DNA from 3 places in the Bacillus mesophilum genome. Region 1 is predicted to be linked to each of the others. Evidence: riboswitches for the same ligand, from Rfam matches in the RefSeq annotation. Region 1 holds a riboswitch; each other region holds the start of a gene.
What was found. Region 1 has a riboswitch for S-adenosylmethionine ahead of solA (N-methyl-L-tryptophan oxidase). Riboswitches for the same ligand answer to the same signal wherever they lie in the genome.
Positions count from the first base shown of each region.

Region 2: another riboswitch for S-adenosylmethionine. It lies ahead of F7732_RS20330 (methionine ABC transporter ATP-binding protein); the one in region 1 lies ahead of solA (N-methyl-L-tryptophan oxidase).
Region 3: another riboswitch for S-adenosylmethionine. It lies ahead of mtnK (S-methyl-5-thioribose kinase); the one in region 1 lies ahead of solA (N-methyl-L-tryptophan oxidase).

Region 1 is NZ_WBOT01000005.1:252,633-262,820, reverse strand. Features, by position in the region: tRNA gene F7732_RS16725 (tRNA-Asp) at 1-68, shown strand, start outside; tRNA gene F7732_RS16720 (tRNA-Phe) at 94-169, shown strand; tRNA gene F7732_RS16715 (tRNA-Thr) at 175-250, shown strand; tRNA gene F7732_RS16710 (tRNA-Tyr) at 269-352, shown strand; tRNA gene F7732_RS16705 (tRNA-Trp) at 358-428, shown strand; tRNA gene F7732_RS16700 (tRNA-His) at 440-515, shown strand; tRNA gene F7732_RS16695 (tRNA-His) at 561-636, shown strand; tRNA gene F7732_RS16690 (tRNA-Gln) at 647-721, shown strand; tRNA gene F7732_RS16685 (tRNA-Gly) at 725-799, shown strand; tRNA gene F7732_RS16680 (tRNA-Cys) at 809-882, shown strand; tRNA gene F7732_RS16675 (tRNA-Leu) at 898-983, shown strand; tRNA gene F7732_RS16670 (tRNA-Leu) at 1,014-1,095, shown strand; gene F7732_RS16665 (hypothetical protein) at 1,304-2,245, opposite strand; SAM riboswitch class I at 2,592-2,690, shown strand; gene solA (N-methyl-L-tryptophan oxidase) at 2,826-3,965, shown strand; gene F7732_RS16655 (MetQ/NlpA family ABC transporter substrate-binding protein) at 3,996-4,832, shown strand; gene F7732_RS16650 (glycosyltransferase) at 5,015-5,659, shown strand; gene F7732_RS16645 (hypothetical protein) at 6,310-6,999, shown strand; gene F7732_RS16640 (hypothetical protein) at 7,096-7,938, opposite strand; gene F7732_RS16635 (hypothetical protein) at 8,114-8,527, shown strand; gene F7732_RS16630 (hypothetical protein) at 8,544-9,014, shown strand; gene F7732_RS16625 (hypothetical protein) at 9,048-9,833, shown strand; gene F7732_RS16620 (hypothetical protein) at 9,855-10,175, shown strand.
Region 2 is NZ_WBOT01000010.1:27,680-37,867, reverse strand. Features, by position in the region: gene F7732_RS20340 (MetQ/NlpA family ABC transporter substrate-binding protein) at 1-811, opposite strand, end outside; gene F7732_RS20335 (methionine ABC transporter permease) at 830-1,480, opposite strand; gene F7732_RS20330 (methionine ABC transporter ATP-binding protein) at 1,470-2,501, opposite strand; SAM riboswitch class I at 2,628-2,733, opposite strand; SAM riboswitch class I at 2,806-2,903, opposite strand; gene F7732_RS20325 (hypothetical protein) at 3,059-3,250, opposite strand; gene F7732_RS20320 (hypothetical protein) at 3,383-3,952, shown strand; gene F7732_RS20315 (hypothetical protein) at 4,134-4,442, opposite strand; gene F7732_RS22885 (hypothetical protein) at 4,604-4,747, shown strand; gene F7732_RS20310 (DUF3889 domain-containing protein) at 4,731-5,066, shown strand; gene F7732_RS20305 (H-type small acid-soluble spore protein) at 5,321-5,500, opposite strand; gene F7732_RS20300 (hypothetical protein) at 5,698-5,916, shown strand; gene F7732_RS20295 (2-oxoglutarate dehydrogenase E1 component) at 6,348-9,188, shown strand; gene odhB (2-oxoglutarate dehydrogenase complex dihydrolipoyllysine-residue succinyltransferase) at 9,203-10,188, shown strand, end outside.
Region 3 is NZ_WBOT01000010.1:66,275-76,462, reverse strand. Features, by position in the region: gene F7732_RS20530 (Cof-type HAD-IIB family hydrolase) at 1-549, shown strand, start outside; gene F7732_RS20525 (cupin domain-containing protein) at 607-1,140, opposite strand; gene F7732_RS20520 (methylthioribulose 1-phosphate dehydratase) at 1,140-1,763, opposite strand; gene F7732_RS20515 (2-hydroxy-3-keto-5-methylthiopentenyl-1-phosphate phosphatase) at 1,760-2,422, opposite strand; gene F7732_RS20510 (2,3-diketo-5-methylthiopentyl-1-phosphate enolase) at 2,425-3,645, opposite strand; SAM riboswitch class I at 3,756-3,861, opposite strand; SAM riboswitch class I at 4,191-4,338, shown strand; gene mtnK (S-methyl-5-thioribose kinase) at 4,451-5,641, shown strand; gene mtnA (S-methyl-5-thioribose-1-phosphate isomerase) at 5,638-6,699, shown strand; gene F7732_RS20495 (sugar ABC transporter substrate-binding protein) at 6,696-7,778, shown strand; gene F7732_RS20490 (sugar ABC transporter ATP-binding protein) at 7,865-9,409, shown strand; gene F7732_RS20485 (ABC transporter permease) at 9,378-10,188, shown strand, end outside.

The sequences.
Region 1 (10,188 bases):
GTTCAGTTGGTTAGAATGCCTGCCTGTCACGCAGGAGGTCGCGGGTTCGAGTCCCGTCCGGACCGCCATTTTTAAAAAGAAATCCATACATATGGCTCAGTAGCTCAGTCGGTAGAGCAAAGGACTGAAAATCCTTGTGTCGGCGGTTCGATTCCGTCCTGAGCCACCACTACTGCCGGTTTAGCTCAATTGGTAGAGCAACTGACTTGTAATCAGTAGGTTGGGGGTTCAAGTCCTCTAGCCGGCACCAGCAGTGTTTATATAATCCGGAGGGGTAGCGAAGTGGCTAAACGCGGCGGACTGTAAATCCGCTCCTTAGGGTTCGGCGGTTCGAATCCGTCCCCCTCCACCATTTTTAGGGGTATAGTTTAATGGTAAAACGAAGGTCTCCAAAACCTTTGATGTGGGTTCGATTCCTACTACCCCTGTAATTTTTATGGCGATTGTGGCGAAGTGGTTAACGCATCGGATTGTGGTTCCGACATTCGTGGGTTCGATTCCCATCAGTCGCCCCATTTAATTTTCACAAGACAAACTAGATATTCATATTATACATTATGGCGATTGTGGCGAAGTGGTTAACGCATCGGATTGTGGTTCCGACATTCGTGGGTTCGATTCCCATCAGTCGCCCCATATATTTTATTGGGCTATAGCCAAGCGGTAAGGCAATGGACTTTGACTCCATCATGCGTAGGTTCGAATCCTGCTAGCCCAGCCATTCGCGGAAGTAGTTCAGTGGTAGAACACCACCTTGCCAAGGTGGGGGTCGCGGGTTCGAATCCCGTCTTCCGCTCCAATTATTTATGGCGGCATAGCCAAGTGGTAAGGCATGGGTCTGCAAAACCCTGATCACCGGTTCAAATCCGGTTGCCGCCTCCATAATTGTTCAGAAACGCCGGGGTGGCGGAACTGGCAGACGCACAGGACTTAAAATCCTGCGGTAGGTGACTACCGTACCGGTTCGATTCCGGTCCTCGGCACTTTTAGAAGTGCCATTTAATATTTTATATGCCGGTGTGGCGGAATTGGCAGACGCGCACGACTCAAAATCGTGTTCCTTCTGGAGTGTCGGTTCGACCCCGACCACCGGTATCATTTAGTTGATATTGAATCGTTAATATAAAATCAAGCTCATAATCCTAGAAACTACAAGGATCATGAGCTTTTTTTTTCTAACTATTCATAGTGATTGATATAAAATCATTTCATTCTCCACAATATTAAAACTCCCACCAAAAAACACATAGACAAAGCCATCTCTGACTCTGTCTACTTTACTATTCTCAATATACCCTCAGCTCTAAGAACAAGACTCAAACAACTCAATTCTCTCCCAATGCACATCAGTTAACTCTTTCTCCAGTTCATCTCTTTGCAATTTAATTTCCTTCAAAGTAGCTTTCACAAGGTCATACATTTCTTCTGTCTGTGACATGGCATCGTTAATTTTTCCATGGACCATCCAATCGACAACGATACCATCAAAGAAGTAATCGGCAACAGTAAGCATATTGCCGATATCGTAATCATGGTCAAAATGCTTTTTAAGATCCAGCAGCTCTTCTCGAAATTGTCGGAGGGTGTGCTGGGCATCATGGATGAGATCCTGGGCGCTATTGTAGCGGCTATGTTTTACAAAAGTAGAAATAGTGCCGCCGCCGAACATATCAAAGGTCGACCAATTATGTGCAGATTCTAATTCGTCCAGTGCCTCATCTAACTGATGTTTTGCTTTTTGTCCGACTTCAATTGCTTCATTGTACTCCTTTAAGCCTGCAAACAACTCTGCTTCTTTTTCTGAAAGGGTGTATAATTGGTCGTTCCAAAATGAATCAGTATCGCGGATTAACTGTTCTTTTTCTTTTATAATTGCTTCGTATTCCACATCAGCATTTGCTACAGATGTAAGCTCCATTTCAAACTTTCTTATCTCATCTTCCATGTCAGCGATGGTTTCCATCGCTTCCTTATACTTAAGCTTCATAGCTGCAATTAGCTGTTCTTCTTGATCAATCTTCTCAAGTTTTTTACCAATTAAAGAATAAAAAATATTGGCAAGGGTGAAGGATTCAAAACGGCTAACATCTTCCTTTTTCTCTTCTAACATATGCATATACATGTCCCGTTTTTGTATTTCTAACTGTAAATCGGCCTTTAAGCGTTCCAAATGATCCTCATACTTCTCTTTTTTCCTCAAATCATCCTTCACAATGAGTAACTTTTCATTTAGCTCAGTAAACATTTGCGCTCCCCCTATACAGCTCTTTATTGTATATACGGAACTGGCAGAATAAGGTTTCAAATTTGCAGGGAACTTTGCACTATTCGGATATAGTTACTAAAAGGCAATACTGAAAGCGTAGATGATATAGCGGTCATACGCTTTTCCGCCACTTTATGGTAAGTGCGGTGCTGTGAGAGAGGCGAAAAGTCTCTAATAGTATCATTTTAAAAAGAACAAAACTGTCAATTTAGTATTTTTAGATTTATATATAATTATTAGAACAATCAAAAAAACACTTGACCTCCATTTAATTTATCGCTAAACTAAGTCCATCGCATATATACTATTAACAACTTAATAATATTTCTTATCCAGAGAGGTGGAGGGACTGGCCCTATGATACCTCGGCAACAGACAATTTGTACTGTGCCAATTCCAGCAAGCAATGCTTGATAGATAAGAAGAGTAGGTTTTATTTATTTTAAAGTAAAGATCTCTTCTGATATCAGAAGGGATCTTTTTTTGGGGTTTGTATGAAGAGTAGAAAACCAGAAACATTTTTACTAAGAAAAATTCATTATGAAAAGGAGATACAATCATGAGTAATTCTTTTGATGCGGATTTCGCGGTTGTTGGTTTAGGTTCAATGGGGAGTTTTGCTTTTTGGCAGCTTGCAAAAAGAAATGAGAAGGTAATTGGGTTCGAACAATTTAAGCCAGGGCATGATCAAGGTGCTGGGCATGGGGAAACAAGAATTTTTCGGACGGCTTATGGAGAAGGTGTAGATTATGTTCCATTACTGCAGGAAGCACGTACGCTTTGGCGGGAATTAGAAGCTGAAACCAATGTGGAGCTATACACCGAAAATGGAGGAACGATGTTTGGCCCAGCAGGTGATGCTTTTATTGAAACGGTTGAAGAAAGTGTGCATACATATAATCTTCCGCATAAAGCGTTGAGTGTGGAAGAAGCTAGGAACGAATTTTCTCAGATACAGTTTAAGGACGATCAAAAGGTCATATATGAAGAATTTGCTGGATATGTTCGCCCGGAATTAGCGATTGAAACAGCGGTAAAGCGTGGAGAGGAACTGGGAGGCAAAGTCTATTCAGATACAGCAGTAACCTCAATTGAGCATGATAAGGATGGTGTAACTATTTCCACTGGAGAACAGGAATTTAGAGTGAAAAAGGTGATTGTATCTGCTGGCGGATGGACGAATAGTCTTTTACCTCAGCTTAATTTTCCTCTTAAGTTAGAGCGTCAGGTTTTGGTTTGGTATGATGCGAAAAATCCTGAGCAGTTTACTTCTGATGTATTCCCAATCTTTTCAAGAGTAGTGGATGGAGTAGGTTTTTATGGTTTTCCAAGTCTTGATGGAAAAACAGTGAAAGTGGCCATTCATCATGGTGGAGGAGATCTCATTGATCATCCAAGTGAAGTTGATCGGGAAATCCACGAAAAAGATGTGGAGCCTGTGACGAGACTTGTGAAGGAATACCTGCCGAATCTTATACCTGCACCTGTTAAAGTGAAGACGTGCTTCTATACAAATACACCGGATGAGCATTTTATTCTTGGAGAAGCACCAGGGTTATCAAATGTTATTCTGCTTGGACCAATGGCAGGACATGGGTTTAAATTCGCACCGGTTATCGGGAAAATAGGTGCAGAATTAGCTGTTGGTGAAACTCCCGAGTTAGCAATCGAAATTTTTAGTCCGAATCGATTTAAATAATCATACATCTTATGAGGAAAGAAGGAAAATATGGTGAAAAACAAACTTATGGTTTTAATACTTATTTTAACAGCAATACTTGCAGCATGTGCATCAGAAAGCAGCCCTGGTGATAATGTTGTAAAGGTTGGAACCACTTCTGCAGAAGCGCCAACGTGGGAGCTTGTAAAGGATCTGGCGGCTGAAGAAGATATTGAAATTGAAATCATTAATTTTAATGATTATGTACAGCCGAATCTCACATTAGATAGCGGTGAAATTGACCTAAATGCCTTTCAGACGATTGTTTATTTTGATAGCTTTGTCGAGGATAGAAACCTGGATTTAGCTGCAATTGGAACTACTTCTATATGGCCAATGGGAATTTACTCTAATAGAATTCAGGATGTCAGCGAATTGCAAGAAGGGGACCAGGTTATTATTCCCAAGGATCCTACAAACCTAGGAAGAGCACTTTCACTTCTGGAAAAAGCTGAATTGATCCAACTCAAAGAAGGTTTTGATGGTACCGGGGGAGTAGAAAATGTAGTAGAAAACCCTAAGAACTTAGAAATTATTCCTGTCGATGCAGGACAAACTCCACGCGGTTTAGATGACGCAGCTATTTCCATTATAAATTCGGATATGGCCATCAACTCAGGGCTAAATCCTACGAATGATCCTATCTTTAGAGAGGATTCAAGTAATAAAGCATACATCAATATTATAGCAGCTCAAACAGAGAACAAAGATGATGAGGTTCTAAATAGAATCGTAGAAATCTATCATACGGATGAAGTATCAAGTTTTATTGAAGAAGAATTTGGAGGGGCTGCACTTCCGGTTAAAGAACCTATTTCGTTTTTAGATGATTACGAACAAAATTGATTTAGACACTAGCCTGCTAAAGGTTGCAAAAGGCGTGGGAAAAGAAATAGGGTAATAAAAAAGTGGCGCATCAGATTGATGTGTCTATTTTTTTGACTTCAGAAAGAAATGAATGGCATAAAATATTCACACTTATCAATAATAACAAAGAGTATGCCACCATTTTGAAAGGAGGAGGTTTTATGAGAAAGTTATTAGTAATGAGTTTTATTTTTATCAGTTTATTAAGCATGCTGGCTGGTACATCCAGTGCTTATGCTAAACCCCAGGATCAGTGTATGAGTCAATCCCAGGTGAACTTCGAAAATGAATTCAGAAGACTTTGGATTGATCATGTACTGTGGACAAGTAATTATATTACAAGTGCTACAACAGCTGAAGCGGAGGATCAGCAGCAGGTGCTTACTAGACTTCTGAAGAATCAGGAGGACATTGGGAATGCAATAAAGCCAGTGTATGGAGAGGAAGCGGGGAACAAGCTTACAAGTTTGCTTAAGGAGCATATTGAAATTGCGGGAAAGATTGTAGATGCAGCTAAAAGCGGAAACACAAACTTGGTCAATCAGCTAAACAAAGAGTGGTATAGAAATGCAGATGATCTAGCCGTTTTTCTCAGCAGTGCTAATCCCAACTTGAAAAAAGAAGACCTTAAGAAAATGCTTGATATGCATCTGCAATTAGTAACCAACGATTTAACTGCTAGCTTAACAAAAGATTGGGATGCTAGAATCGCTTCAATTGATGAAGGCATTTCACATATTATTCTAATGGCAGATACTATTTCAGATGCAGTAGTAAAGCAATTCCCTGATCAATTTAAAAAATAAAGAATATTATCTAAAGAACTTGAACTGCATCACAATTATTAGACATCTAACAATTGAAGGAGCAGTTTTTCTATGATGAATTTTATTTGAGTGAGTTGCATTTAATTTGTATTCCGTACCTTTTTCAAATGGAATCGCTTAATGAATTGTATCATTGACCTTATTAAAAAGGGTGAGCTCCCTATTATGAAAAGCCAAAGGAGTGAATCCCATCCTCACAAGAAATATCGTAAGTGCTTCCATTTCTGGCACCATATATAGTATTGATCCATTCTTAAAGAGGCTTCATAAAACATTTAGATGGAAGAATGCCGTTATTAGTTTGGTGATCCCCGTTCTGACATTCCCTTTACTTTTTGGTTTAAGTAGTGTGATTGAAATGCTAAAATGGTAAAAGTGAGAAGTTGTTTAGTGGATGAAGAAGTGTAATCTAAGACTATATAAAAAGGGTGATGGTTTTGTCATAACTCATTGAGTCACTCTCAAATCAATAACCCATCAAATTGTAAAACCTGCGCTTCTCACACTCCGAGAAGCGTTTTTATACAGTTACTGAAAACAAAATCTAAAATACCCCCACAACCCGTTACATTCACATAAACATCCCCGAACTTTCTTTCATATTCTATAGTAATGAAAGGAGGACAAGCATGAACAACAAATATTTCACCCAAGAGAATAAAGGCAATCCTGCTGCAAACGCTCATGAATCAAAGCGTTTCAAGATACAAAGTAATAAGAGAAGTCATTCTTACAAAGAAGCCGGAATCATCCATAGAATCGGGATGGATTATGTAGATTTGCTGCAGAGTGATTATAGTGTTGTTAGGGTGTTAACGAGACGAATTAAGAAGATTCATTGGGTCGATCATCATTGCCGAAACAAATGCCTGGATCATGTGGATTTTGAGAAGGCATGCAGAGGCAGAGACCATGATCTGAACTGTTCTAATTGCAGCCGGCATCACCGAGATTGCCGCTGTGGTAAGAAACACAAAAATTATTCCGATTTCGATAAAATATCAAGGGAATATGATCGTCACGATGGGTACTGCGCTCATTGCGGCCGACATCAGCAAGATTGTCATTGTGGTATGGGCTCTAGGGAAAAGTTCATAGATTCCTATCTGGATTTACACTGTTCCCATTGCCGCAGAGACCATGATAACTGTCATTGCGGCAAGCAGTTCCATCGCATCAAGGATTCTGTTATTCCTTACTGTGATGACCGGATTCATTTGCGGTTAGCTGGATTGACGGATAGCTTTCAATACAAGCTATTCAAGCATAAAGGCTGTAAAGTTGTCCTGGAGCTGGATTTATCGGATACTTTTGATTAACTCAAAAAAGGAAGGTGCCATGTGAGGTTCCTTCCTTTTAAACGTCCCATTTCATTTACGGTTTACTCTACAATTATAAGCTTTGCCCTTCCGTCTTTATTTCTCCAGCTCAATCAAACAAATATTCTCAAAGTCGATCCATTGTTCTTCATCGTATTTTTTGAGAAGCAGGTCACTCTCCTCTACTTTTTCCAAGGTGCCATCCTGTTCAAATTTGTCTGTTTCAGTTTGAATGTAGGCGTAATAACCAACGTAGCTTTCAAGAAGCATGCTAAGTTTTAAGCCGAAAAATATGTTCAGCAAATAAGGGCTCCGTGTAACGATTTCACCGAAATGAAATGTCAGGTTTCTTCTCAGGCATGGGTTGATGCAGAGCAGTTCTTGTTCATCGTCATCATCCATTTTTTTGCTTCTGTCCATATTGTATATGGACAGAAGCCTCCACGTTGGAAGGATGGTGATATTGTTGGTATCTGCATTTTCAATAATAATAAAATCATTTCCTGCGTCCAGGAAGTATCCGCAGACTTCTTCCTTTTTTTCCTTGCAGCTATAATAGACGGTTACGAATTGGTTTCTGAAGGAACGAAGGCTTACTTGAAGTGCTCTGGCATTCGCTTCGTCGTCATCATCCTCAGCAGAAAGGGCAAGCAGGAGCTCATTCGCAAGTGTAATGCATCTTTCTATTTCCACAAGTTCTTTCTGTGGAAAGGAACTGAAGGGGGAAGTGAATTTTGGCTGTGGAAGCGTTTTTGGACAATCTTTAGGCACACAAAAATCATCATCCTTTACTCCCGCAGGCACCATCTCTGGACAGCGAAATGGTGTTTTTCCATGTATGAACTCTTCTTCTAAGCATTCAATCTCATCCCAAACCCTTACATTCCTCAGTTCTTTAACAGCAGTTTTTCTCTTTTTATAAGCTGAAATGGTCAACAACCTCCTTTTATCTGTACATATACCTAATGTATGGATCTTCACTGAATTATGGTTGGGCAAATGACTAAGGCAGGTGCATTTCTAAATGAAACTGTAAAAATATACATATTGGTTATAGTCCAAGCTTTTAGGAACATAACCATTACAAACAGGAAATTTGGAGGAGACTGGAGCCATGGGGCATTTAGGGTTTTTGTTATATGGAAACCTTGTACTGATCTTATTGCTGTATTTATATCTTTATAAAATTCGTAAACTCATCGGTTTTCAGCTGGGGATGAATATTTCCATGCTGGCAGGCGGTTTTGGTGCGATTGCCACAGGAGTGATCCTCATTTATCAGTTTCCATTAAAATTTGTCATGATAACGATGATTACAGCGATAATCGGCATGATGATTGGCGGCCTTTTTGGTGCACTTTTTGATTATCAGACTCTGTTGACTGGTTATATAAATGGTTTAATGATGGGCATTATGGCACCGATGGTAGGCGCAGCTGCCAACACTAGCATTCTCTTTCTATTTTTTATTGAAGCGGTCTTCCTGCTTTCTCTCCTGCTTGTTTTTCTTTCTGCTAAAAATACATAAGTAAGGAGTTTTGAATGTGGAATTATCCCCTCTATTTATTATGCTGTTTCTTGTAAATGGTCTTATGGGATTTTTCTTTTATTTTGTCATGTATAAAAAAAGAAAGCTATTTGCGGACCGCTTTGGAATGGTAATGGCCGCGGCAGGCAGCAGTATCTTCTGCATGAACTTGGCCATGCTTCTTCACTTCATTTTTCCTTTTGAAATTGGCGTGCTGGCGATCCTATCAACTGCGATCGGCGGCGGGATTGGATTACTTTACGGTGCACTCGTCCGCTTTCAGTCCTTATTGGCTGGCTTCTCCCATGGCAGCATTGGCTCCATCATGGGAACGATGGTTGGTGCGGTAGTGGAAAATCCAGCATTATGCGGATTGCCTGCTGCTTATTTTAACGACGTGGAGAACAATATGATTCTATTTGGTTTATTTGGCACTGGTTTGGTATTTTCCACATTTGGTTTGTTATTTTACTCCTTGCGAGTATAAATAATATAGATATTTGAAAGGAGAGGAGGCTAAATGGAGAACGGACAGGAGTCAAAAAAAAGAATTCATTTAAATGAATATATAGAAAGATTGCTAGAGCAAAGGAAGCATGAAGTCAGAAAGAAGGACCCTATTAATGAACTGAATGAACGAAAAGGAGAGGGGCTTACATCTCCTTCAACGATGACGACAACAGAAGAAACACGTTTATTGTTGGAATATATAGATCGAGCAAACATCTTTCATCTATTGGAGAACAATGAAAAACGCGGAAAGTCGTTAAAGCTAAGAAAATTTTTTAAGTCAAAGCGCAATCAGCAGGTAGAGATTTACTCTGCCATCGGAACTGAATCTCATTACAAGGAGGGAAAAGTCAGTACGGTTGGGCGTGATTTTGTCATGCTGACGAATTTAAAGGAACGAGTGTGGATTCCTTATTCTTCTATTCAGTCGGCTAATATTGTCTATGGAATTCCGAACTATTCTAATACGCATCAGCATTATCTCTATGACAATAATCTGCGTACAAAGCTTCTGCGCCAATTTGGAGAAACAGTTTCAAAACGTGATCTTCTAAAGCAGCAATTTATTGAAGAAACCTTAAAGACAAATTTAAACACCTGGAAGGACACATGGGTGAATGTCTGGATCGGCAGTGATGTCAAAAAGCTTGGTAAGATTATTGATTCTGAAGACAAATTAATCATTGCGTTTATGGGAAAAAAAGAAGAAATTCATTTTAATGAGATACGTTATATTGAGACCATTCGGTTGTTAAGCGTATTTACTTATGGCTTTAAAAATTATTATAAAAAGTAGGACAACGGGGGAGGAAGTCATATGACGAGTGAGAAGAATCCGCGCAGCAGCAGTGAAGAACTGGATGACCGTTTTTTCAGAGAGTTATTGGCCCTAAAAGGAACAAGCATCTTAGTTGTAACTGAATCTGATCAGCTCAATTTATTTGGGCAAACCTTTCGTCCAATTTTTTGCGGGGAAATCATTGATGTACAGCAAGGTCATCTGACTCTGTTTCCAGTCAATATTAAAATAATAAATGCCCCACAATTTATTTTTCCCACACCATTAAGCATTCCATTTGAGAAAATTGCTCACTTTACACCTGACTTTGACTGTGATGAAAGAATTCCACTAACGTAAGGAGGGACCTGAT
Region 2 (10,188 bases), on a different contig from region 1:
AGCCAATGTTGCTAAGTGGAACAAATGTAGGGATTAAGTTGCCATCGTATTCTTCTTTAATAAATTCTGCAGTATCTTCTTCCTGGTAAAGTTCGGCAATTCTTTTATAGGTTTCGTTATCTTTGTCTTCTTCGTTGGCAGCAATAATATTAATGTAAGGTGTTGCCGTTTCGCTTTCATGGTAGATGGCATCAGTCAATGGAGTAAGTCCTGCATCACGTGCAATTCCATTGTTAATAAGAGATGCAGCTACATCTGGCAATGCTCTTGGAGTTTGAGCAGGAACCATTTCAACCAATTCAAGGTTTTTAGGGTTTTCGGTTACTTGAGTTAAGTTGCCGTTAGAATCAAAATCTTCTGGCAGTCCGATTAGTCCGGCATCTTCAAGGAGCATTAATGCACGCCCTTGGTTCGATGCATCATTTGGGATTGCAATTTTAGCACCATCAGGAATATCGTTAACATCTTCATATTGGTCAGAATAGATACCCATCGGAGCCAGAACCGTTGTAGCAATAGGAACAAGGTCTAAATTATGCTCTTCAATAAAAACATCAAAGTAGGCAACCGTTTGGAATGCATTTAAATCCAATTCATTTTCTGCAAGTGCTGTGTTTGGTGCTACGTAATCAGAGAATGACACGATTTCGATGTCAATGCCTTCCTTCTCAGCTTTTTCAGCAATAAAATCCCAGGTTCTTGTATCTGTGCCGCTAATTCCTATTTTTACCGTTTCCGAACTGTCGCTGGAGCAGCCTGCTGCAAATCCTGCAAATGCTAATAATATGCTTGATAGTATAAGTTTTTTCATGTTGTGTTTCCTCCTAAATTATCTTCGTCTAATTTTTTTAGCTGTAAAATTCCCTAAGCTTTGTAACCCTTGCACAATGACCACAAGAATGGCTACCGTGATCATCATTGTAATTTCATCAAAACGCTGATATCCATATGTAATGGCTAAATCGCCAATACCGCCGGCGCCAACTGCTCCTGCCATTGCTGTTGCCCCTACAAGCCCGATGGTTGCGATGGTGAGCGCAAGGACGAGGGAGCTTAGCGCCTCGGGTAGCAGAAACTTAGAAATGACCTGCCATGGAGTAGCGCCCATTGCTTCAGCAGCTTCAAGAACCCCTGGGTCTACCTCCAATAAAGAGTTCTCTACCAATCTCGCAATATATGGCCCAGCATAAAAGACAAGAGGTACGATTGCTGCTGCTGTTCCAATGGATGTGCCAACAATCAGTCTTGTGACAGGAATGAGCGCAACCAATAAAATAATGAATGGTACTGAACGGAAAATATTAATGATTCCATTTAAAATATTAAAGACAGGCAAGTTTTGAAGCAGATGACCTTTTCTCGTGACAACCAGCAAGATTCCAAGCGGCAGTCCAAGCAGGGTCGAAAACAAAAGAGAAAAAGTGACCATTTGAATCGTTTCAATCAGAGCTTCGATAATTTGATCTGTATTAGCTAGCATGTTCATTCACCTCCTTAATGCTGATATCCTTTTCTTGGATATAAGTTAAGGTGCGGGCAATTTCTTTTTCGTCACCTTGGAACTCTACAATTAAGTTGCCAAACGGAGTTCCCTGCAATTCTGTAATATTGCCAAAAAGGACATTAATATGAATATCAAACTTCTTGGAAATTTCCGATAATAGCGGCTGTCCAGCTTTGTTTCCGACAAAGTTAATGCGGAAGATTTTTTGCATGCCGGCGTGCTGCTGAATCAGTTCCTTGATCGATTCAGGAAGCTGGTCATTCATGACCGTGCTGACGAAATTTCTTGCTGTTGATGTTGTTGGAGAAGAGAAGACGTCAAAAACAGTTCCTTCCTCAATAATTTTTCCGGCTTCAATGACGGCAACCCGATCACATATTTCTCTAATAACAGACATTTCATGGGTAATGATTAAAATAGTAATGTTGTATTCTTTATTTATTTTTTTCAAAAGCTGCAAAATAGAGCTTGTTGTCTGCGGGTCCAATGCAGATGTTGCTTCGTCACAAAGCAATATGGAAGGCTGGGTTGCTAAGGCTCTCGCAATACCAATTCGCTGTTTCTGTCCTCCAGAGAGCTGGTCAGGGTAATTATCTGCTTTGTCAGCTAGACCCACAAACTCTAGCAGCTCTTCAACACGTTTCTTGATCTGTTCCTTAGGTGTATTCACTAATGTAAGCGGCATTGCGACATTGGCAAAAACAGTTTTAGAGTTTAATAGATTAAAATGCTGAAAAATCATCCCGATATTCTTTTTAACTTTTCTGACCTCTTTGACAGATAGGGAAGTAAGGTCGTGTCCATCTACAATGACATGACCAGATGTCGGACGTTCAAGCAGGTTCACACAGCGAATGAGCGAGCTTTTACCTGCACCGCTAAAACCGATCACCCCAAATATTTCTCCTTTATTGATTTTTAGGTCGATACCGTTAAGCGCAGCAACCTGCTGTCCGCCACTTTCGTATACCTTTCTGAGCTGCTGAAATTCAATCAAACTTTTCATCTCCATTTCCAGTTGTGTTTCTTAAGAGAAGCGCAAGCGCCTTAACTCCTTTACAATAAAAAAGTCTCCTTCTTGAAAGAAAGAAGGAGACCTGCAAAAAAATACTGCAATTCGTTCTCCTTATCTTTCAAGCTCTTCAGCTTGCTGGATTTGGCACAAACTTCATATGGAAGCCGCTGCCGAGGTGTCATAGGGCCAGTCCCTCCGCCTCTCTAGATAAGAATGTTATTTAGTTAAAATAAAAACCCTCTTCTAAAATAAGAAGAGGGCAATAAATAATAAACGTCATGACCTCTTCTTATCTTTCAAGCCGTGCTTGCTGGAGTTGGCACAGAATTAGATTCCGCTGCCGAGGTGTCATAGGGCCAGTCCCTCAACCTCTCTTGATAAGAAGTGTGTTCGTATTTTGTTTTGTTAAAACTTGATTATTAATTTAACGCATTAAATCATAGATGTCAAACGTTTTTTGAAATAATATAATTTTTATTATGAAATAGCAAGTGATAAACTTTCCGGATATCACAATACGATCCCTTTTATTCTATTTCTTATTCCTCGAAATATTCTTTAATTTCCTTTTCATTTGAACCATTAAAATAAGGATTTTTTTCTGTGGAGTTTTCTTCGTCTAGATTCATGCGAATGACTAGAGATGGACTTGAAGAATGCTTAGCAATTATCCGATCATCCAGCTTCGTGAACGACGGCAGCTTATTATTCCCGAAGTTTTTGTTATCCATTGTAACACCTCCCAGTGTTAGCTTTTCTAACAAATGCGTAAAATATCCATAAGAGGTTTTGGTTTTATCATAAGAAAAAAAAGGTAAGATAGTATTAAGTTATTTACCAAGGAGTGCTTTGGGGGGAGAGTTTTGAGTATGTTCGATACAATATTAGATATCATAGACAATAAAGGTCCCATAACAATGCCTGCATTATGTGATGAGATAAATGAAAAGAATGAAAAAGGTGATGGAGGAGAAACCGTACAAATAGCTGACGTTGAAGCAATAATTACTCGTAAGAAAGATTTGTTCAAAGTCCAAGACGGTTCTATTATGATTGATCCTAATAAAGACCCCATTCGATTGCGCGTTTCTTTAGGCGGCCATCCGGGTCCTTGGTATAAAATAAATATAGATTTTGTCCAACATCATTTTCATTATTTTGAGTGGCATTTAAGCAGACATTCTAATACCAAAAGGCTTCCTAAAAGAGCAGGTAATCTTGCTTCGTTCAAAAGGCAAATGTATCGTTATCGGATATGGAACTGGTTAGAATTTTATGAAGACGATGGTTTGAGGCTGGAAGATACTTATTGGGATGTAAAGCTTATAACGAAAGGGAAGATATACAAAATGAAAGGTAACGATTCTTATCCTAAGGAATGGACAAACTTTTGTATATCATTGTCAAAATTGATCGGAAAGAGAATTTGTTAAGCCCCTTTTTTTATCCTCAATAAAAATTGGGTGAAAGACAGCAGTAATTGCAGCGAAAATCAGCTTACATATTAAGTTCAGCACTATTCAATCTCGTAATGGAGATATTGAATGAGTGCGTTTTTTTTGATAAAGAACCGTTTTGCTTTTTTATTATTAAAGCTGCTGGAGCTTAGCCGAATTAGTCAGCATCAAGAACTCGCAATATAAATGTTTCATTTATTGCATCAATGAATAGACAATATTCATGCTCACAATCAACATTGAGCAGCAGCTGCAGTTCTTTTGGAATATATATTGCCCCGCCTTCGGTAATAATTCTTTTATTATTTGTTGTACCTGACCGTGCTTTTTGAATAACCACCTGTTTCTTTGCATACGTAAGTTCAGCAAGCTTGCCGGGCAGCAGGCCAAACTCTTTCCGCCATTTACTGGGAAGCTGAATTTTTCCTGTCTTGCTAAAGTTTTTGCATTTATAAATATCAGGCATAAATGATCATCTCCACTTTGTTCATATATATCTATTTCACCAATTCGCAGATTAAAAACATTTTTAAATAATTCAAGTAGGTTCATAAATAATTTTTAATGATGTGCATAAAAAAACAGAGCTAACTTCAAACTGAATATAAAAAGGTTTGGAGGTTTAAGATGAAAGACAATCATATGGAAGATAAGGACATATTGCATCATTTATTAGAGGAACAAATCGCTTATATACTAGTGGATGAAGAAAGAGAACGTGCTAAAATAGAGCATTTGAGAAAGGCAGAACAACATGATATTAGCAAATAGTCTATTTCTGATTTTTTCATTAATTTTTTCTTCAAATATTTACTCTGCAGAGCCGTTATCACATCAATTCGTAGCGGTTCAAGATGGCTACGCACAGTGGGGAAGACTTGCCATGCAAACTGCGAAACAAAAATTTCCCGACGCTCAAATAGTCGATTACCGCTATGATGGTCGAACTAATGAAGGTGAGACGGCAATAGAGCAATTTAAATTGTGGGCGAAAAAAGGACAAGAGGAATTTGGAATTGTAATAAAAATTAGAATAGATCAAAAAACGAATAAATTAAAAAACATTCAAGTAACAAAAACTCAACAATAATATTATTATGTAAACCTGTAAATTCAAGGTAAAGCAATAGGTTTTACTTTAAGAAAAACAATAAATAACCCGAAGGATTAGCAGGAGTCTTCATAAAAGGCTGTCTAATCTTTCGGGTTACTTCTGTTGTTTGAATGAAAACCAGCTGCAACTGATATAGAGGCCTTACACCTGGAGGGAACAAAGGAAAGAAAGTTTCTCCAATGCCTCGCCAAAGCCTTCTCTCAAGAGGCAGCAAGAATTGTTTTAACTTCTCATTCTTCAATTAAATAAAGTACTGGAACTTCATGTTCACGCTCGGGTTCTTTCTTATAATAGATCCTAGCCGTTTTAGTGTGTTCATCTACATGTTGGATAATGACTGGCTCATCCATATAAGTAATGTTAAAGGTTTCTGCAGCAGAAGATATTTCAATGGCACGCCCAATATTCACTGATGTTCCTCCTATTTCATATATATAGATTATTTTATCATTACAAGCGTATTTTATACGGAAAAATATAGTAGAAATTGAACCTTAACGCCTGTAAAAATCTGAATTTTTATACTATAATTAAACATAGGTTTTTTTATGTCACATAGTTTTATACGCAAAAAATTGGTGCTTAAAGAAAGGATGGAGGCTTTTACATGCAAATTCATTTTCATGCTACGGAATTAATGGGTGAGGATGATCCAATGGTTATTGCTACAGAAGATGGGATTGAAGTTACTCATCAATGCAAACAGAATCAGTGTTTCATGTGCAGCGGTCATATTGATGATCCTGGGAATTCAAGATCAATCATAGAGACTGCCAGGTCTGTACAGAAAAAAGTAGAGCCTCTTTATTTAGTAGAAATGTGCTAAGCTGGAAAATAGCATTTAATTCTGTGTAAAGTCGCCTTAAAAGGAATGAGAACAGAGCTTCATTCTTTTGAAGGCAGAATACGTTATTTTTATGCTTGCCCATTGGCAAGTTTTCTTTGTTTTAGGGTATACCATAAGTTTTCATATTTATAAATATATGCAAATAAAACCGAATGACAATTCATTTTCTCAATATAAGTATTTTTCTAATAAATAATATTTTATTTTCCACTATTTTCGTGTTTTTATCTTTGTATCTACGCCTTTAACGTGTTAAAATGGCTATGGAAACGTTTTATCCTCTGAAAAATAATATTATTCATAATCTTTTCCGTGTTTTTTAAAATGGAGTTTCTGAATACCATTTAATGAGGATAAAATTTTAATATTATATAAAAAACATTTAAAAAGAGTTATGGAGGTAATTTTCCATGAAAAAGCCATCTAATGGCGAAGGGCCATTTGGTCTTGGTTTTCACGGCCCAAACCTCGGCTATGTAATTGAGCTTTATGAAAAATTCTTAGAAGATCCACAATCAGTAGACGATGAAATGAGAATGTTTTTTGAAGAAAATGGATCACCATTCCAGGAAACTGGAACGTTATCTCAACCTGCACAAAACACAGAGCTTGCAGTAAGTGCTGGGCAATTGGAAAAGAGTCTGGCTGCTATTAAACTTGCTGACAATATTCGCTCATATGGTCACTTAGGTGCGAAGATTTATCCACTAAATGACCGTCCGGTTGAAGAAACGTTATTTGATCTAAACACATACGGTTTAACAGAAAATGATTTGATAAATGTGCCTGCACATGTTATATGCACAGATGCACAAATCCCGCTTCGAAATGGCAAAGAAGCTATTGACTACTTAAAATCAGTTTATATGGGATCAATCGCTTTTGAGTTTAACCATGTATACGATGCCAGTGAAAAAGAATGGCTTCGCCGCAAGGTTGAAAGCAATAGTGTAAGGGCTTCCCTTTTAAAAGAAGAGAAAGTAAAGGTTTATAAGCGTTTAACAGAGGTAGAAGAATTTGAGAAGTTTCTTCATCGCACCTTTGTTGGTCAGAAACGTTTTTCAGTAGAAGGTTTGGATACAATGGTGCCCCTGCTTGATGAAATTGTTTCGGAATCAGTAGGTGACGGTGCCAAAACAATCAATATTGGCATGGCCCATCGGGGACGTCTGAACGTTCTGGCACATGTTCTAGGTAAACCATATGAAATGATTTTCGCAGAATTTCAGCATGCGCCAAATAAAGATTTAGTTCCTTCAGAAGGTTCAATTGGCATAAGCTATGGCTGGACTGGAGATGTAAAATATCATCTTGGACTTGATAAGCAAATTAAAGCTGAGAATACAACAGTTGCACGGCTGACTTTGGCAAACAATCCAAGTCACCTTGAATTTGTAGGAGCTGTAGTGGAAGGTTACACAAGAGCTTCTCAGGATGATCGCTCTGCATCTGGTTATCCTGAAGTAAATCACAGCAGTGCATTGTCCATTATTATACATGGAGACGCTGCCTTCCCGGGACAAGGTGTAGTTGCTGAAACGTTAAATCTTGGTCAATTGACAGGGTATGATACAGGCGGGTCTATTCATCTAATTGCAAACAACACAATCGGGTTTACAACAGAATCACGTGATTCACGTTCAACAAGATATGCGAGTGATTTAGCAAAAGGGTATGAGATCCCGATTCTTCATGTGAATGCAGATGATCCTGAAGCTGTTGTATCAGCAGCCAGATTGGCATGTGAATACCGTGCTAAATTCCAGAAGGACTTTTTAATCGATTTAATTGGCTATCGCCGTTTTGGCCACAATGAAATGGATGAACCTATGACAACGAATCCGTTGATGTATAACATTATCCATCAGAGACCAACGGTTAAAGAGCTTTATGGAAAACAGCTTCTAGAAGAATCCTCCCTTTCAGAAGGAGAAGTAAAGGGAATTCAAGACGAAGTACTGGCAAAACTGACAGCTGCGTATGAAAAAGTGCCAGCCAAAAAGAAAACAGTGCAAATCGAGGATATGAATCCTCCTGAATTTGTTGATAAAGAGCTTCCTTTTATTTCTACAGCGGTTTCAATTGATAAATTGAAACAAATGAATGAAGAATTGCTGACATGGCCTGAGGATTTTAAAGTGTTTGACAAGCTGGGTAAAATTTTAAAACGCCGTACAGATGCCTTAGAAGGACATGGAAAGATTGATTGGGGATTAGCGGAGACACTTGCTTATGCTTCCATCCTCGCAGATGGAACGCCAATTCGTTTAACTGGACAGGATTCAGAACGCGGAACTTTCGCACAGCGAAATGTTGTCCTGCATGATCATACAACAGGAAAAGCATATTCACCATTGCATAAGCTAAAGTCTGCTAATGCTTCCTTTGCCATCCATAATAGTCCATTATCTGAAATGGCTGTCCTTGGTTTTGAATATGGATACAATGTTTTTGCACCTGAAACACTTGTATTGTGGGAAGCGCAATATGGAGATTTTGCCAACTCAGCTCAAGTGATGTTTGATCAATTTATTGCTGCTGGCCGTGCAAAATGGGGGCAGAAATCAGGTCTTGTTATGCTACTGCCTCACGGATATGAAGGTCAGGGACCAGAGCATTCAAGTGCAAGATTAGAGCGTTTCTTAACTTTAGCTGCTGAAAATAACTGGACTGTTGCCAATCTGTCTTCTTCAGCTCAATACTTCCATATCTTAAGAAGACAAGCGGCTATTTTAAATAAAGAGGAAGTTCGTCCTCTCGTTATCATGTCGCCAAAGAGTTTGCTTCGTAATCCACTTGTTGCTTCAAATGGCATCGAGTTGAGTGAAGGTGAATTTAAGCCTGTTATTGAACAAAACGGTCTAGGCGAAAATCATGAAGCTGTAACAAGAATCGTTCTAGCAACAGGAAAAATGTCGATTGATCTGGCTGAAAGCCTGAGTAAAAAAGAGGATATGGATTGGCTTCATGTTTTACGTGTTGAAGAAATCTATCCATTCCCTTTAACAAAAATAAAAGAAATTATGAGTCGCTATCCAAACCTTCAAGAAATCATTTGGGTTCAGGAAGAGCCTAAAAATATGGGGGCATGGACATTTATTGAACCTCGTCTAAATGAGATCGCACCTAAAGGATCCGCTGTAAGTTACATAGGCAGACGCCGGAGATCATCACCTGCTGAGGGAGATCCAAATGTGCATAAAATGGATCAAGCGAGAATAATCGAAGAAGCATTAACACGTAAGCAATAAGGGAGGAAATTAAGGTGGCAGAAATTAAAGTTCCTGAATTAGCAGAATCGATTACGGAAGGTACGGTTGCACAATGGTTAAAACAGCCAGGTGATGCAATAAACAAAGGGGATTATATCGTTGAGCTTGAGACAGATAAGGTTAATGTGGAAATCATCTCAGAATACAGCGGTGTATTATCAGAGTTAAAAGCACAAGAAGGCGACACAGTAAATGTTGGGGAAACGATTGCTGTTGTTAGCGAAGGCGGAGAAGCGCCTGCACCTCCTGCATCAAAAGCAGACGAAGCACCGGCTGTACAGCAGAAAGAAGAGCAAAAGGCACCTGCTGCTGCAGAAAAAGCTGAAGAACCTGCTTCAGCATCCAGTAAACAGCGTCCGATTGCTTCACCTGCTGCTAGAAAAATGGCCAGAGAAAAAGGAATTGATTTAACTCAGGTTCCAACAGCAGATCCATTAGGCCGAGTGCGTGCCCAAGATGTATCAGGTTTTAATCCTGAAGCAAAATCGGCACCAGCTGCACCTGCACCAGCTCCAAAAGCTCCTTCCCAGCCTGCAGCAGCTTCAGCAGACAGTAAGCCGGTTGAACGGATTCGGATGACTCGCCGCAGACAAACGATCGCAAAACGACTTGTTGAAGTTCAGCAAACAGCTGCAATGCTAACAACATTTAATGAAGTCGATATGACAAACGTTATGGAGCTTCGTAAAAAACGCAAAGATAAGTTCCAGGAAGAAAATGATGTTAAGCTTGGATTCATGTCTTTCTTTACAAAAGCAGTTGTTGCTGCTTTAAAACGCAGCCCGCTGCTAAATGCGGAAATCCAAGGTGATGAGCTTGTGCTTAAGAAGTTCTATGACATTGGAATTGCTGTTTCAACGGATGAAGGGTTAGTTGTTCCGGTTGTCAGAGATGCGGATCGTAAAAATTTCGCAGAGATTGAAAAAGATATTGTTGGCCTTGGCAAAAAAGCAAGAGACAATAAATTGGCTATTTCAGA
Region 3 (10,188 bases), on a different contig from region 1:
AGTGAAATTTGGGGGCCGTCTGGAGAACTGGTACAAAGAAATAATGTAGATGCTGAATTAGTTCAATGGATGTGGGAATTATCCAAAACACACAGCACAAAGTTTTGGGCAATTGGCTGTGAAGGGGTTTGGCATAATGAAATGCCTGATAACCTGTTAGAAATTAATTGGCTGAAATTTGGCTTTGAAATTGAGGATGACCAAATTAGAGAAGAAATAAAAATACAATTATCCAAAAAAGGTGCTCTTGAAATAACAAATTCAAGCTTAACCAATTTAGAAGTAAATGCACTCGGAATCAACAAAGCGATGGGGATAAAGGCTGTTTGTGAAAAACTGGGCGTTTCCATTGACAATGTCATGGCATGCGGGGATAGTTTAAATGATATTGCCATGATTAAAGAATCCGGCTGGGGTGTAGCAATGGGCAATGCTCAAGAGATACTTAAGCAAACAGCAGATGCAGTAACAGAACATCATAATCATGATGGAGTTGCCAAAGCGATTCGAAAGTGGGCGTTAGGCAAACCTGTTGAAGTATTTTCATGATAATTAACAGTAAAAACCAACAGACCAAATTGGGCCTGTTGGTTTTTGTTTTATCACTTAAGCTTTTGCTTCGTCTTTCTCATAAACTGGCACCCAGCCTTCCTGGGTAATGAAAAGCCTGATTGCAACTACCTTCCGATCATCAGCTAACGTGAAATAATGTCTAGTATTTTCAGGAACAGAAATCAAATCACCAGGATTTAAATGGACTTCAAAAAATCGGCTGTCTTTTCCCTGAATAACAAAGACCCCATGGCCACTCACAATAAAACGAACTTCATCATCTGTATGATGATGCTCTCTCTGAAAATTTGTTAACAGCTCATCTAAATTTGGAGTATTTTCAGATAGTGAAATGATGTCCGCAGCTTTATATCCCCGTTTTTCAGAAATCTCTTTAATTTCATCATGAAAGGCGCCGAGGATCGACTTTTTATCATCATCTGATAGAGTGAACTTTTCATGCAATTCACCATCCAGTTTAGCCATGTTCCAATTTTCATAGATAACTTCCTGACTTTCTAAAAATGCTGCAACCTCAGCTTGCTCTAAAATAACTTCCTCTGAATTTTGAAAATGAATAGTAGCCATTAATTTTTTCCTCCCGTCAATTGTAAAACTTTTAATTTATATTGAAATAAAAATTCACTTGCTTCCAGTAATTTTTTTGCCTCAAATCCAGTCCTGCCCCAAACCGTGATGCCATGATTACGGATTAGAACAGCGCCTTTATCACTGTATATATGTTCCTTAAAAGCTTCAGCTAAACGCGGGATCGAGGCATAGTTTTTGATAATAGGAATGGTAAGTACAGCATCTTCTTCCCATAAATCAAAAGCCTTAATTAGCTCTTGATCCTGAAATTTTACTTGACCGGTATCTCCATAAAGTTCTGAGATTACATTGTTAGCCACAGTATGCACGTGCAGGCTGCAGCCGGCCTTACTTTGACTGTATATGGCAGAATGGAGCAATGTTTCTGCAGAAGGTTTTAAGTTTGTATCTTCAACTGGCAGACCTTCTAAATTGACCAGTAAAAAGTCTTCATTCGTTCTTTGTCTTTTATCTTTACCGCTTGCAGTTACATAAAAATGCGAAGAAGTGTCACTTACTTTTATTGCTAAATTCCCGCTTGTGCCCATGAACCAATCTCTTTGAGCTAATTCATCTTTTATGTCTGCTAATTCATTCCACTTTTGTTCATTTAGATTCATATTTTTACCTCAATCATTTCTTCTAATTTATTGATAATGTCATAGAAGTTATGGAATGACTGGTAAGGAATGTCATATTGTTCACATTTTTTTATAAGAAAGTCTCTGGCAAATACATGGTGTGCTAACTTTGCTGCCTGCAAATCGGTAATTGAATCTCCGATCACGATTGTTTCCATGTCTTTATCTGAAAATGAACGAATAATCGATGGCTTGCAGCATCCGCATCCTTGGGAAGAACATATATCATCACATGAATAAGGATAAACGATATTAATCTTTTCACCCGAAAAATCTGCATGATTGCAAAATATGTTCTCAAAAGGTCCATATGGTTCTAATACTGGATGTAGGAAGAAATCAATTCCCCCGCTGACAATGTATAACGGAATTTCGTGTTTTTGAGTAAATGAAATAAATTCATTAAAACCATCACGAATTTTTGCATTTTCTAACACATAAGAAATAATTTCATCTTTAAGAGAGGAGGGCAGCAGTGAAAATAATTGTTTGACACCTTCCTGGATGGATAGATCCTCATTTAAGATGGCATTCTTGATTTCATTCGCTTCAACAGAAGCGAATTTTTCCATAATCAAAATTATATTGTCGCTTTCCGTAATTGTGCCGTCAAAATCGCAAAATATAATTGGATTCACCTTCATTCAACTCCCCATAAGTCTAAAGCTGATTTTAATTCTTTATGCTGAGATGCTGCTTCCTCGAGTGTAATGCCATTTAAAACTGCGTCTACAGCTTGCCGGAATGCTTTACCTCCTCCAATGGCGCCATGGGGATGGCCGTGTACTCCACCGCCGGCATTGATGATGCAATCTGTTCCAAAATCCTTGATTAGCTTAGGCACTAAACCGGGATGAATGCCCGCAGATGGTACTGGAAATGCTGCAGCCAAGGCAGATTCCTCCCGCAATGCCTGAGCGATCCTTAAGGTTTCATTTCGAGGCATTGCAACACTTCCATATGGGGAAGGGAATAAGGAAAAATCTGCACCTGCATAGCGGACAAGTTTTCCAAGCGCTAATGAACTTGATAATCCATAGAAGTCTGAAGAAATGAATGCTCCGCTAAACGCAGGGTGAGCCATAAACGGCAAAGCAATTTCATCGTCTTCAGCTAATTCATGGAGAACATCCAGCCCATATGTATGAACATTAAAAAGAAGTGCATCTGCCCCGAGCTCCTTTGCCCTTCTGGCTTGGTCACGCAGCTTAGATGTCCGCCCGGTTAAGTTGACTGCATATAGAGTTCGGTGTCCAGTTTCTTCGTAAACATTCTGTAAAATTTCTCTAGATGACACAATGCGTTTATCAAAAGGAGTAAGCTCGTTCTCAAATAAGATTTCATCATCTTTTACAAGATCTACTCCGCCTAATGCTTGATTTTTCAGCTGTTCATTTAAAAAAGGTAAATTCCGGCCAATAACTCCTTTAAAAATACTCATGACGAGTGGCCGATCAAATACTTCAATCGACTCTCTTATCTGGGAAATTCCAAAGCGGGGACCAGGAAAGTGAGCTGTGATATCTGAATCAAATTCAAGGTCCAAAAGTTTTATTTCTCCGTCTAAAGAGAGCTTGCCAAAAACAGTTGTTAAAATGGCAGGCAAATCAGCAGTAAAGTTGGCGGAAGGATAAGCAATTTTCCCTTCTGCCCTTACTTCGCCAAAGCGGGAAGGATGCTCATCATCAAAGAATTCTTTTACTGACACAACTCTGCCTTTATGTTTTCTTAACTGTTCCTGATCAACAGCGTGGAGATCTGTCCATGATCCTACAGTTAACCCAAGGGCAATACTTTCAAGTTTAGATTCCAGTTTTCCGGGCTTTCCGTATATTTGATAGGTTGCAATGATTTCACTCATTTAAATCACTCCTAAACACTTTGATTATAGGGTTTTGCACAGCACGGGATAATAGTTAAACAGCAAAAAACCTCTTCAAATAAGAAGAGGTTAATAAAGGTATTAACAGCTTCTTATCTTCCAGCTTTTGCTGCAAGAATTAGCACCGTGTCCAATTCATTTGGATCGGTTGCCGGGTATCATCGGGCTCGTCCCTCCACCTGCTCTTGATAAGAAAATGAAATTTTATAAATTGACTGAATATATCCCGTATTATTACATCAGTCATTCATTCTGTCAATTATGAATTTTGTAAATTAAGGTTATTAGAATATACGATTGAAAATTGAATTTATTCTTGTGAATAAATTGAAAGACACTTGGCCTTATAGGGTATTACTGCTTAAAAACTATATTACGGAGGATGCAGCTTAAAAAAAAGAATCAATTTTCAATGCATTTATTAAACATGTTTAACCTTGAAGGAATTAAAAAAACATTTGACATATTCAGAAAAGTGATGCTAACATTTTCCTCAAGTAAACAACTTGAATATGTAATTTATACTCTTATCCAGAGCTGGCGGAGGGAAATTTGGCCCGATGAAGCCCAGCAACCGACCGTAATATCGTTGTGAGACGAGGCGCAGTTAAATCGCGCCAGAGGGCACGGTGCTAATTCCATTCAGAGAGAATTCTTTCTGAGAGATAAGAGGCGATAGATAATTTCGATTGCCTCTTTCTGATGAAGGAGGCATTTTTAATTTTGCTCATATAAAAATGCCGGCTTCGTATAACTCAGCAATTATATTGAGAGGAGTGGCGGCATGGCCATATTAGCAAAACAATCATACGAAAGCTTAACAGAGGATACAGCAATTAATTTAGCTAAAGAACTGAACCTTTTTCCTGAACACGCATCGTTATCTTGCAGTGAAATAGGTGATGGAAACTTAAATTTGGTTTTCAAGATTAGTGATAGGATAACAGGCACAAGTGTCATTATTAAACAGGCACTTCCATATGCAAAAGTTGTAGGAGAAAGCTGGCCGCTGACAATCAAGCGGTCAACGATCGAAGCCAACGCTTTAATAAAACATGGTGAATATGTGCCTCATCTAGTTCCAAAAGTGTTTGCAGCAGATGAACATTTAGCTGTTACCGTTATAGAGGATTTATCACATTTGGAAATAGCTAGAACTGGTCTGATCAACGGAGCTGAGTATCCTAATCTATCAAAAGATATTGGAGAATATTTAGCAAAGACACTTTTTTTAACCTCTGATTTTGCACTTCATCCTTTTGAAAAAAAACGCCTTGCAGCACAATTTTCTAACCCGGAACTATGCAAAATCACGGAGGACTTGGTTTTTACAGATCCATTCTTTAACCATGATTCGAATGATTATGAACCGGAGCTTGCTGAACTAGTTTATGAACTTTGGAAAAACACAGACCTAAAGGTTGAAGCAGCTAAATTGAAAAGGTCATTTGTAACAGAAGCAGAATCCCTTTTACATGGAGATTTGCATACTGGCAGTATTTTTGCAGGTCCTACAGAAACAAAGGTCATTGATCCGGAATTTGCTTTTTATGGTCCTATTGGTTTTGATGTCGGCCAATTTATCGGCAACTTACTATTTCAGTCTATTGTCAGAACAGGTGTAAAAAGAGAAAAAATTCATACTCACATAAAAACGACCTGGGATGTTTTTTATTCGACATTTTCTGAATTATGGGAAAGTCATAATATTGAACCTTTTTCGAAAACAGAGGGAGTGAAAGAGGATTTTTTACAAAAAGTTTTCAAGGATACTCTAGGCTTCGCTGGCTGTGAACTGATTCGCAGAACGATCGGACTATCTCATGTAAAAGACCTGGATGGAATTGAGCCTAAAGATCAGAGAATTTTGTTAAAGAAAAGGGCCATTGAACTTGGGACGGCACTCATCTTAAACAGAAGTGAATGGACTTCTATTACAGATCTCATTGGCAGACTGGAGGAGGATATATCATGACAGTTCCAGTTTCTATTCTTTGGAATGAAGATCAGCTAACCATTTTAAATCAGCAAAAGCTGCCGCATGTTATTGAATATATACATTTAGACAATATAGAAGCTGCTTTTGATGCGATTGTCAGTTTAAAGGTTCGAGGAGCACCTGCTATCGGAATCACAGCTGCCTATGGTTTGGCAATCGGAGCAAGTCAATCCTCAGCAGATAATTTAGAGGACTTTCAACAGGAGCTTCATGATCAATATATTTACTTAGCAGGTTCCCGGCCAACTGCTGTGAATTTATTTTGGGCTCTTGAAAGACTAATGGAAAAAGCAGAGACTGTGAAAACAGTGGAGGAAGCAAAGGCGATCCTTTTATCTGAAGCAATAGCTATTCACAAAGAGGATGAGGAACATTGCCGGAAGATTGGTGAATATGCACTGGCTGTACTTGGTGATTACAGAAATGTTATGACCATTTGCAATGCAGGTTCTATTGCCACAGCAAAATATGGGACAGCACTGGCACCTTTTCATTTAGGCGCAGAAATTGGCAAGGAGTTTCATGTTTATGCATGTGAAACCAGGCCGATATTTCAAGGATCCCGTCTAACGGTTTGGGAGCTTCAGCAATCAGGTGTAGAGGTAACATTAATTACCGATGGCATGGCTGCTCACACGATTCAGGCAAAAGGAGTTCAGGCAATCATTACAGGTGCTGATCGTATAGCAGCTAATGGTGACAGTGCCAATAAAATCGGAACTTTGGGATTGGCTATATTAGCCAAAGCTTTTAAAATCCCGTTCTTTATTGCTGCGCCCTCATCAACTTTTGACTTAAATTTTGCAGAGGGTACACAGATTCCAATTGAAGAAAGAGATGAGAAAGAAATAACTCATATTGGTGAAAGCAGAATTGCGCCACAGGGAACGCTGGTATATAACCCTGCATTTGATGTGACCCCTAATGAATACATAACAGGGATTATAACAGAAAAAGGAATTATCTATCCTGATTATCAAAAAAACATTCATAATACGCTTGGTGATCAAATTGGAGAGGAAGTATCACGATGAAAAAACCTTTAACACTGGTGTTTATAACGATTATTTCACTACTTGTCTTATTAACAGGGTGTCAGCCCAAAGGGGAAAGTGCAAGTGAGCCTGCAGGAGGAGAGGCTTCTGCAGATCAAAAAGAGCATCCTTTAGCTAATAAAAAAATAGCTCTCATTATGCAAATTAATTTAGGAACCTTTTCTGCTCAATACATTGAAGGTGTAAAAGAGCAGGCAGAAAAATTCGGAGGAGATGTGACCGTTTTTACTTCTGAAGGTGATTTGGCAAAAATGGCTTCAAATTTGGATGCAGCAATCAACCAAAAATTTGATGGGATTTTAATTGATCACGGTACGAAAGAAGCCCTGACTGCAGGCATTGAAAAGGCAGAGGAAGCAGATATTCCTGTAGTCGTTTTTGATGCTGACGTAGAGGTTGAGGGAGTTCCTGTCTTACAGCAGGGTGATGAGCAAATGGCTGAAATGACATTAAATAAGCTTGCAGAAGATGCTGGAGGAAAGGCGAATATCGTAAAAATATGGGTAGCAGGCTTTGCTCCAATGGAACGCCGGCAAATTGCTTATGAACAATTTATGCAAAGCAACCCGGACATTAAAGAAGTTGCATCTTTTGGAGCTGCAACTGCCAATACAGCGCTCGATACTCAATCACAAATGGAAGCAATATTAAAGCAGTTTCCAAATGAAGGAGATATTACTGCAGTGTGGGCTGCGTGGGATGAATTTGCCAAAGGAGCAGTTCGTGCGCTTGAACAGGCTGGACGAACGGATATTAAGGTTTATGGCATCGATATGAGTGATGAGGACCTGCAGATGATTCAAGCAGAAAATAGCCCTTGGGCTGCAACAGCAGCTGTTGATCCAAAGGATATTGGACGTATTCAAGTCCGGTATTTATATCAGAAAATCAATGGAGAATCTCCAGAAGACAAAATCATTTTAGATCCTGTATTTGTTGAAAAAAGCAAACTGCCTGATCATTCTATTACAACTGAGGAACTGCACGAGTATATTGATGGCTGGGGAGTAAGTGATCAAGGCTACACTGCTGATCTTAAAGAACTGGAGGGCAAATAAATAGTAACAAATTATCTTTCTATTTAATTCTGAGCTGTCTATGAAATGAACATGTAGACAGCTCCTTACATGCAGAGGTGAATACTTTGGCAAATGAACAAATACTGAGAATGAATCATATTGAGAAATCCTTCGGAAAATCAAAAGCTTTAGATAAAGCCTCCTTTGATTTGAGAAAGGGTGAGGTTCATGCACTCCTAGGTGCTAATGGAGCGGGTAAAAGCACTCTGATGAAAATCTTGTCTGGTGTATATGAGCCTGATGCTGGGGACATTTTACTGCATAACCAAGCTGTTGTTTTTAAACATCCTAAATCTGCGAAAGACCATGGTGTCTTTTGTGTGTATCAGGAAGTAGATACTGCCATTGTTCCTGATTTATCTGTTGCAGAAAATATCTTGCTGGATACTTTCGCAGCTGATAAGAGTTTATGGGTTTCGAAAAAGAAGCTGCATAAAGAAGCAAAGCTGGTTTTAACACAGCTGCAAGCAGATACAATTGATGTTGAGCGGCAGGCATTCGAGCTTTCACTGGCTGAAAAACAGCTGGTGTTAATTGCAAGGGCTATGATTTCACAAGCAAAGATCATTATTTTTGATGAGCCGACTGCTCCCTTATCTGTCTTCGAAGCAGATCGTTTATTTCAAATCATCTCTCATTTAAAAGAACAAGGAGTAGGCTGTATTTATATTTCGCACCGATTGCCGGAAGTGTTTAAGATCAGTGATCGGATAACAGTCATGAAGGAAGGCAGGAATATAACCTCTGGACAAACAAAAACGATGTCTCAACAGCAGGTAGTTGAAGCTATGCTTGGTAAAGTGTTAGAACAATTTGTAGAGGCAAAGGAAAAGTCAATTGGAGATTGTTTGCTTGAAGCGGAAAAAATCTCTGATGGAAGAAAGCTTCGGGATTTGTCTTTTACTGTTTCAAAAGGTGAAGTTTTAGGAATAGCAGGTTTAGTTGGTGCTGGGAAATCAGAGCTGGCCAAAGCGATAGCAGGTGCATCACCTATAAAGACCGGAATATTAAGAAAGTCAGGCAGGAAATTGAATATCACACATCCGCACGATGCGATCACATCAGGAATTGTGCTTGTACCAGAGGAGCGCCGGAAGGAAGGACTGTTTATACAAGAGTCACTTAGTATAAATACTACTTTTCCAAATCTAAAAAGATTTTCAAAAGGCTCAATATTACAGAGAGCGAAAGAATCAGCATTTGCCAGCTCTGTAATATCTGCATTAAATGTGAAAACAGGCAGCACAGAAACACGATTACACCATTTGAGCGGAGGCAATCAGCAAAAAATTGCAATTGGGAAATGGATGTCTGTTCAGGCTGAAGTCTATTTATTTGATGAGCCTACTAAAGGTGTCGATATTGGGGCAAAAGGAGAAATTTTTAGTTTGATTCATCAGCTTGCTGAGGAAGGCAAAGGGGTCATTTATTTTTCCAGCGAAATTCATGAATTACTGGCCATCTGTGATCGTGTTCTCGTCATGTATGATGGGGCATTTGTGAAGGAATTTTCACGGTCAGCAGCAACACAGGAAAAAGTGCTGCTGTATGCCAGCGGGGGAAGGGAAGAGCGATCAGATGAAAGAAAAGAGCATACAATTTCTATTTAAATATGGAGCCATTCTTTTACTTGTTTTCATTATTATATACTTTAGCATGATTAGTCCTGCTTTTTTATCTTACGGAAATTTCACAGATATTTTGAGATCTATATCCATTGTAACCGTCCTGGCGCTCGGAGTGACCTTCACATTAGTTGTAAATGGATTTGATTTGTCGGTTGGTTCCACAATGTCATTGTCTACCGTTATTACAGCATCGTTAATGGTGTGGTATGATTTGCCGTTATGGCTTGTTCTTTGTTTGCCTATAGTAGTTGGGGTATTAGTTGGGGTATTTAATACTCTTTTAATTGTAGTCATAGGTATCCCAGACTTGCTTGCTACACTTAGTACCATGTATATCGTGGCTGGGCTGCATCGTACCTATACAGAAGGATACTCTATTTATAATCATATGCCGCTCACTTCTGGAGGAACTGCCATTGGAGAACTTTCAGAAGCCTTTCTTTGGATTGGGCAGGGCAAGGTAGCAGGTCTTCCTGTTCCAGTTTGGCTTATGATAGGACTGATCGCTCTAGCTTATTTATTCCTAAATCATACGAGATGGGGCCGGATTTTTTATATGACTGGCTCAAATGAAGAAGCAGCAACGTTATCAGGGGTAAAGGTTCGTAAGGTAAAACTGGCTGCATATGTTGTGTCAGGAATTTTTGCTTCGATTGCTGGGATTTTATTTACAGCTCGAGTAGGTTCAGGCCAAATTGATGCTGGTGCCCCTCTATTAATGGAAGCTGTTGCAGCTGTGTTTGTAGGGTATTCGGTATTAG